DNA from 2 places in the Sinobacterium norvegicum genome. Region 2 is predicted to be linked to the other one. Evidence: predicted binding sites of a transcription regulator. Region 2 holds the regulator's gene; the other holds the start of a gene.
The links. The regulator sigma-54, encoded in region 2, starts transcription at its own class of promoters, with help from an activator protein. The targets are predictions, from matches to a motif close to TGGCACANNNNTTGCNNT.
Positions count from the first base shown of each region.

Region 1: a site for sigma-54 is predicted at 2,659-2,676, ahead of L9P87_RS04935 (VPLPA-CTERM sorting domain-containing protein). Genes of this name have one in related genera too.

Region 1 is NZ_CAKLPX010000001.1:1,118,044-1,122,400, forward strand. Features, by position in the region: gene L9P87_RS04925 (lipid-transfer protein) at 1-946, shown strand, start outside; gene L9P87_RS04930 (VPLPA-CTERM sorting domain-containing protein) at 1,023-1,601, opposite strand; gene L9P87_RS04935 (VPLPA-CTERM sorting domain-containing protein) at 1,934-2,506, opposite strand; gene L9P87_RS04940 (DUF2489 domain-containing protein) at 2,915-3,427, shown strand; gene L9P87_RS04945 (phosphoadenosine phosphosulfate reductase domain-containing protein) at 3,503-4,129, opposite strand; gene L9P87_RS17890 (GDCCVxC domain-containing (seleno)protein) at 4,270-4,357, opposite strand, start outside.
Region 2 is NZ_CAKLPX010000007.1:45,689-50,045, forward strand. Features, by position in the region: gene ptsN (PTS IIA-like nitrogen regulatory protein PtsN) at 1-396, opposite strand, end outside; gene hpf (ribosome hibernation-promoting factor, HPF/YfiA family) at 416-718, opposite strand; gene L9P87_RS17280 (RNA polymerase factor sigma-54) at 817-2,316, opposite strand; gene lptB (LPS export ABC transporter ATP-binding protein) at 2,553-3,278, opposite strand; gene lptA (lipopolysaccharide transport periplasmic protein LptA) at 3,279-3,911, opposite strand; gene lptC (LPS export ABC transporter periplasmic protein LptC) at 3,901-4,357, opposite strand, start outside.

The DNA.
Region 1 (4,357 bases), on a different contig from region 2:
TGCTGCTTGCGCCTCTGGTTCACAGGCCCTCGCCGCAGCCCGTGCCAAGATTCTCTCCGGCCAGGCCGATGTCTGTCTGGTTGTCGGTGCCGACACCACACCCAAGGGGTTCTTGGCTCCCGCCAAGGGCTTCCGACCGGAAGACCCAGATTGGGTGCGCTTCTACCTCGGTATCACCAACCCATCCTATTTCGCGCTGTATGCCCGTCGACGAATGGATTTATACGGCGATACGGAAGAAGACTTCAGTATGATTAAGGTGAAGAATGCTGAGCACGGTTTCACCAACCCCTACGCACGCTACAAAAAGAAGTTCAGTCTCGATGATATTAGAGAGTCACCGATGGTGGCCGACCCGCTGCGCCTGATGAACATCTGCGCCACCAGTGATGGCGGTGCCGCCATGATTGTCTCCAGCGTCGAGTACGCCAAGAAGATTGGCAAGGGTGATGCCCCCCGCGTTGCTGCAATTTCAACCGTCACGCCGACCTTTGCCAACTCTGTCGTTGAGATGCCCGATATCGCCACAGACTCGGCTGCCGCAGCAATGGTTGAAGGCCAGAGCTTCCGCGCCTCGCTGCCGGTGAAAGCCTACGAAGAAGCTGGAATAAGCCCCAGCGACGTCGACCTGGCAGAAGTCTACGATTTATCATCAGCACTGGAGCTGGACTGGATCGAAGATTTACAGCTGTGTGAGCGCGGCACTGCCGCCCAACTCATTCGCAATGGCGACACTAAAATAGGTGGCCGCATCCCGGTCAACACCTCTGGTGGCCTAGCCTGCTTTGGCGAGGCGGTACCGGCCCAAGCACTGGCGCAAATATGCGAACTAACTTGGCAGCTCCGAGGCCAAGCCGGCGACAGACAGGTTGAGGGTGCCAAGGTAGGGATTACGGCCAACCAAGGTCTGTTCGGTCACGGCTCCTCGGTTATTATTAAGAAGTAAGTCAACGAACTGACATACTGAGCAAGCACAAAAAAAGCCGCGACATCGCGGCTTTTTTTATGGTTTTCTATCCTTGCTATTGTCGTCTTTTCGCTCGACCCAAACCGCCCAAACCAATCAACGCCGAACCCAGCAACCAAGCCGAAGCCGGCACTGGAACAGCGTATTGACCATATTCAATCGATGACACAAACGTGCTCGTCCAGTAACCCGCACTGGCAATAGTAAACCATTCTATGCCGTTAGCACCGATATTGAACAAACCATCTGTCGCATCTCCCGACAACAGCAATGATAAGCCATTGCTGTCGGTATAAGAGACTTTATCGGGCCCGGTCCAGTCGTGCCAAGTACGTTTATCGAATGCAATGTTTTTTAAACTCACTGCATCTGTAAAGCTAAACGTCATGGTTTCACGACCAATACTTTGGAAATGCCTAACCCCGCCATTCACTCCTAAACCGCGCCGGTTTTTAGTGATGGAAGCAGAGCGACCATAACGAGTCGCGGTAATATCAACACCAACACCATCAGAGCTGGTACTGTAGGTCGATGTTTTACCATAACCACCGGTTAAATCTAACGAGCCGGCAGAGGCCCCCACACTAACAACAGCGGCGACCAAGGGCATAGCCAACTTGGCTGTTAACTTCATTAGAAACTCCTTGTAAATCATTATTGTTATCTTTGCGTCCGCTTACCATATAACGGCCATTGACGCATGATGGTCATGGCCGTAACACCCCTGCTCATAGCAAACTGCTTTGCACAGGCTCGTCCATTCACAAAACGACCAACACGCTAAACATAAAGATAGACAGAAAAATCAGAAAACAATAATATTTTTTAGAAGCTAACAGCACGAAATTTATAATTCAAAAAAACAATTTAGTCACTTTGCGACGACAAATACAGTGAATTTTTAACAAAAACCAAATATTACAAACAAAAAAGCCAGGGGCAAACCCTGGCTCTAAAAAATATAAATTATTTTTTCTTACGACGTAATCCTACCAAACCTACCAACGCAGAACCAAAAAGCCATGCGGATGCAGGCACAGGGACAGCATACTCACCGTAATTAATGCTATCAACAAATGTGCTAGTCCAATTACCTGCCGCAGAAATAGTAAACCAATCTACATTATTCTGACCGATATCAAATGAACCATCGGTAGAATTACCCGATAAAGTTAGGCTCAGTCCGGTGCTGTCAACGTAGCTAACCTTATCTCTACCCGTCCAATCGTACCAAGTCTTACTGTCAAAAGAGATATTCTTAAGACTGACCGCATCGGTGAAATTAAACGTCATGGTCTCACGACCAATACTCTGGAAGTGATTCACCCCACCCTTCACACCCAAGCCACCTCGGTTCATCGTCACTGACGCCGAACGGCCATATCGAGTGGCAGTAACATCGACACCGATACCATCAGAGCTGGCCGAGTAGGTACTGGTTTTGCCATAACCGCCGGTGAGATCCAACGACCCTGCCGACGCCATGCCACTGGCAGCTACTGCCACTACAGCAACCGCTATTTTTGATTTTATTGTCATGCGTAAATCCTCGCTAATATTTATTGTTATGCTGACGAGTAAATAAACAGCGGCCGTTGCCGCCACGTGATCAAACAATCCGCTGAAATTTGGTCCGGCTAAACCTCTAACAAGACCACAACAATTTCAGCTGCCTCTCCCATGGTTCTTATAAAGCAATTCCTAGGCCAACAAAGAAATACTTTTTTAACCATTAAAAACAACAGCTTAATAAAATTAAATTTATTGAAAAATGTCGCCATGTTAAATACTTCGACATACGGCTGTCGAAAACGTGAACGATTCGACGTTTTTCATTTACAGCAGAATCAAGCCTTTATGTCGCCACCGTTCAATCACTGATATATCGAGCGCCGGCTATGGTATTATCTGCACTTTGCCACTTATCACGCTCGGGTATACACCGTTATGGAATCATCAACCGCCATACTGTTATTGATTGCAGCCTTGGTTATCGTCTCTGCGCTGGCCTTCATTGCCCTGCGCAGCACTACTGCTGTGAAGCAGAAACAACTGAAGAACGATAAAAATCTTGAACTACTAATGCAGGACCAGCAGCAACGGCGTGACTATGCCCAGCAAAGTATCCGTCTGCTAACCCTGGGGGCAATGGATGAACAAGTACCGTTGGTCGAAGCCTGCATCCGCATCAACGGCCTATTCGATTTCATGGGCCACGATGAAAACCTTCGCCTGCCCTATACAATTTTTGCTGACATAGCGACTCAGACCAGCCACATACCCACCAAGGAGGACTGGAAAGACCTCAAGCGTAAAGAGCGCCGCGGTTATGAGCAGTTGATGTTAAGGCTGGAGCAGCAGCACAAGAAAGCCATTCTGACAGCGCTGAGCGAGCTTAAAAACAACGGTTTTCTCGACCCCAAGGCGGCCTCATCGGAGCCACAGTTTTACCAGGCCTAGACGATGGATGTCACTGCATAGTACTCAGACACAAAAAAGCCGCTTAATAGCGGCTTTTTTGTGTCTGAACAATGACTAAATACTGGTATGCAAACCACACTCACGCTTATCTTCAACCTTGGTCGGATCAAAATAACGCTGACAACTCGGTAGTTTATTGTCATCCATATATTGATCAACCTGCTGATCAGACCAATAAAAAATTGGCGCCACCTTGAGAATGCCACGACTATCCCAGGAGACAATATCGAGCGTCTCTCTGAAGGCTGTCTCGTCCTTACGAATACCCGTCAACCATATCTCTGGCTGATGCTCGGCGAGAGCGCGTGAGAACGGCTCGAGCTTGACCTGCCGGGTAAACTCCTTATGCAACGCCTCATCTTCGAGGGTCGGTATACCCATTAACGCATCGCGGCGAGCCGTTGTCATTAACGGCGCATAGCTTGATAAGTTCAGCTGTAACTCTTCAGTTAACTGCGTGGCGACATTATAGGTATCGCGAGTATTATACCCCGAGTCAATCCAAACCACGGGGATACGGCGATCAACCTTGACCAACTGATGTAGCATAACCGCTGCATTAGGGCTAAAGCTCGTCGTTAGAATCGTTTTCTTCTGTAATTCAATCGCCCAACGAATCACCTCTTCCGGCGACTTATCACGAAGCTCTGCATTGATTTCAGTTAGATTAAAATTGTTCATTTCTGTTCCTCTACTACCAACATCGGCAAATATCGATGCAGTGATATTTGCTTAAGGGGCGAACTATATGCAAACAAAATAATATAATCAACGCGGATTGGTATAACTTTTTCTTCTATACATATGACTTGGCGAAAAACTTACCCCCTTCTTGACACCTTGCCCCCCTTATTCTTTGATTGAACGCAGGGCACCGTGCCGAAACTGCAGAAAATACAACACGGGTCA
Region 2 (4,357 bases):
ACTTTGGCAATAATCTTCAGCGCTAAACAATTCCGCCATCATTGACAGGGCCTGAAGGTGATCATCGCAGGCTTCCTCAGGAACCATCAGCACGAACAAGATATCAACAGGCTGATCATCGATGGCATCAAACGCAACGGGTTTGTCGAGGGTGAATAAGGCGCCGGTAATCCCCAGGCAGTTGGGCACTCTGCAGTGGGGGATGGCAATGCCTTTGCCAATGCCGGTGCTGCCGAGCTTTTCTCTTGCATTAAAACGCTGAAACAGCTCCTCGTTATCAAAGGCGCTGACATCCTTGCAGATATGTTCTGCAATGATTTCTAGCACGCGTTTTTTGGAGGAGGCTGACGCACCTGAGACGGTGCGTTCTAGTGTGAGAATATTTTGCAGTTGCATGATAATTTAATAAGTCTTGCTATCTGGAGCCATGATTACTGGCGGTTTGCTTTTCTTTGTATTTCAGCAATTGACGGTCTAGCTTGTCAGTTAGCAAGTCGATTGCGGCATACATATCAGCCGCTTCCGAGGATGCGGCAATGTCGGCGCCGGTCACGTGTATCGTGGCATCGGCCCGGTGTCTGGTTTTTTCAACAGTCAGTGTAACATGTGAGTTGGTAATACTATCAGAGTGTCTACTGAGACGGCCAAACTTATTGGTGACATATTCGTGTAAAGCTTCAGTAACATCGACGTGGTGACCGCTGATATGGATTTGCATATGTTTATCCTCTGTCGCTACAGGCTGTAATTGCCCTGTTGTCTGTGTGAATACCGCATCTTGGTTGTCGCCCAATATTTGACGGGCTTATCTATAGTCTAGACCAGTTGTTTGCGTTCGTTTGAGGGAGGAATCATCATGGATTCTCTGTACTTAGCGATTGTCCGCCGGGCGACCTTAATCCCTTGCTCTGCCAGCAGCTTGGTCATTGCATTGTCGCTGAGCGGCTTGCGAGGATTTTCGGCGGCCACCAATTTTTTGATAATGGCGCGGATTGCCGTCGATGAGCATTCGCCGCCACTTTCGGTGCTGACGTGGCTGGAAAAAAAGTATTTCAGCTCGAAGATGCCCCGGGGGGTGTGCATGTATTTCTGCGTTGTCACCCTGGAGATCGTAGACTCATGCATTTCAACGGCGTCGGCGATGTCGAGCAGGACCATTGGCTTCATCGCCTCATCACCGTAGTCGAGAAAACCCTGCTGCATTTCGACAATTTTGCTGGCAACTTTCATCAGTGTTTCATTCCGACTCTGCAAGCTTTTCAGGAACCAGCGTGCTTCCTGCAAATTGTCTTTTAAAAAGGTATTGTCAGAGCTATTGTCGGCCCGCTTGATTAGCGAGGCGTAATCGTTGTTAATGCGTATGCGGGGGGCGATATCGGGGTTTAGCTCCACTCGCCAGTGTTCATCGACCTTGCGGACGTAGACGTCGGGGACAATATATTCGGCGCTGTTGGCCTCTAAGTCATCACCAGGACGGGGGTTAAGGCTTTGAATCAGGCTGATAACGGCCTTCAGTGGCGCCTCTTTGATGCGAGCTCTACGCATTAGCTGATTAAAATCTTTGTTGCCCAGTAGCGGTAAATAGTGCTCGACAACTTTTTTGGTGTCACTGAGCCAAGGGGTGGACTCGGGTAATTGGTTGAGCTGAATTAGCAGGCATTCTCTTAAATCTTGGCTGCCAACACCGGGTGGGTCAAACTGCTGAATACGATGCAGTACGGCCATTACCTCGTCGAGTTCAATGTCTAGCTGATGATCATCCTCAAAACCTTGATGGATTTCCTCGGCACTCAGTGACATAAAACCAGAGGGCTCTATGGCATCGATAACCGCGAGACCAATCACCCTATCGGTGTCGGACATGGGAGTGAGGTTTAGTTGCCATAACAGATGCTCGTGCAGGCCCTCGGCCTGACTGTTCCGGCTGTCGATATCAAAGTCTTCGCCGCCAGGTCCTGCGCTACCACCGGTGTTCTGGTAAACATCATCCCACTGTGTATCAACGGGAAGCTCTTTGGGGATGTTGTCAGGGTTTGACCAATCGATATCAGACTGAGCGGCATCGGCGGGCGTTTCGGGGCTGGCTGTTTCTATTTGGGCGGGTCCCTCAGTCGTATGGTTGAGGGCTTCTAAATTATTTTCCGGTGAGGCGTTATGTTCCTCTTCGGTGACTTCGAGCATGGGGTTGGAATCGAGAGCCTGCTGGATCTCTTGTTGTAAATCGAGCGTTGACAACTGGAGTAGGCGAATAGCCTGTTGCAGTTGCGGGGTCATCGTTAATTGCTGACCCATTTTCAGTTGCAGCGATTGTTTCACAGCGACAGATTCTCCCAAGCGAACCGCGTATCAGTCTCTGTTTGCTATTTTCGGTTATAGCAATAATAAGAGCTCTCTGAATAGCCGGATATCCGCCGGCAATCTAGTAAGGCCGGCATTATAATCATCAGTAACTCTGTAAAAGCAGTAGTTATTATCAAATTTATACAGCGTCAGTTTATCGGTAGTCGCGACGACAAGCAAACATTAGACCAGCTTTAAAATAGCCTTTGTGTTTAGAGCTTGAATTGCTCACCCAGATAGACTTTGCGGACCTGATGATTACTCAAAATAGTCTCTGCGGTGCCCTCGGCAATAATATAGCCTTCGCTGACGATATAGGCCTTGTCACAGATGTCGAGGGTCTCTCTGACATTGTGATCGGTAATGAGTACCCCGATGCCTTTGGACTTCAGGTGATTAACAATCCCTTTGATCTCGTTAACCGAGATGGGGTCGACGCCAGCAAAGGGCTCATCGAGCAGGATAAATTCAGGCTCTGTGGCCAGCGCTCTCGCTATTTCTACCCGGCGCCTTTCACCTCCCGAGAGAGACATGCCGAGGCTTTTACGAATATGGGTGATATGGAATTCTTGTAGCAGCTCTTCCATTTTTGCATGACGCTGTTTCTTGTTTAAATCCTGGCGTGTTTCGAGTATCGCAAGCAGGTTGTTTTCCACCGATAATTTGCGAAAAATTGACGCTTCCTGTGGCAGGTAGCCAATCCCGTGTTTGGCCCGGCCGTGCATAGGTTCTGCGGAAATATTGGTGTCGTTGATCCACACCTGGCCGGCATCCTGGGGCACAATCCCGACGACCATGTAAAAGCAAGTGGTCTTACCGGCGCCGTTGGGGCCGAGTAGGCCGACAACTTGCCCGCTGTCTATCGACAATGAAACATCTTGAATGATTTTACGTTTTTTATAGGCCTTGGCTAAATTGTTGGCTTTCAGGGTCGCCATCTAAGGTTGCTCACTTTTATCGGTGCTGTCAGTGTCAGTTGGCGCCTCTGGCGCGGGCTCGCTGGTGGGTATGGCCTCGTCCGGTATTCTATCTGATGGCGGGGTGACCTCTGCGGCGGGTGCCTTCTTTTTACTGGGGGGGAGGACTACGTGAACGCGGCCATCGCCCTCTTGTTGGTCTTTGTTGCCCTTGGCTTTGACGATTTCTTCCGCCATGAGGTATTCAATCTGTTCGCTATCGACCTGGGTGCCATCCTGTTCGATACTGGCCTGGCGGGTCAGAACGAGTAGCTCTTTGGCGGCATAATAGTCGATGATTTCGCCGCGGGCATAGACTATCGCCTTGTTTTCTTCGGGGCGCTGTTGCAATTTTGCCGGTTTGCCCAGCGCCTGAATTTTGGATAATTCGCCGTTGACCTGGTTGATGATAATTTTGTCGGCTTCAATATGAAGCGTGCCTTGGTCGAGTTCGACATTACCGATATAGGTGGTAATCGCATTCTTATCGTCACGCTCGGCGCGATCAGAGCGAATATGAATAGGTTGTTCGCGGTCAGTAGGCAGCGCCTGGGCCAGCTGGACCGTCAGCAAGGAGCAGAGAATCGCAATCGCTGTTAGGGGGCTATGGCTCATAAACAGAGTGAACTCCAGAGAGTAGAGAAATAAATTCTTTGTTGAAGTCAGCGTGCATCCCCGTCGCCTTGGTGACGCCTGATGCCTGGGTAATCGTCACCGCTTCTTTGGTATCGGCGGTATTGAGTACGGTGTTAATTAATAATATTTCAGTGTTCAGCACGGTACTGTCGGCAGCGGTATTACCGGTGGTAATCACTACATTGTTGGTTAATAGTACGGTTTTATCAGGGTTTACCGTAGCATTTTTTGCCGAGGCTATCTGTTTTGTCACACTGGCCTCGTAACTCTTGATGACCGGGTTAGTCACAAAAGAGGTGTCGCTGTGATCGAAGTGAATCGCTTTGTCAGCAATCGAGTGGGTATCCAGCTTGCCGTCGACATCGAAACTGCGGTGATCGGCTTCGGTGATATACCATGCTGGTGCTTTAATCACGGCGGCCACT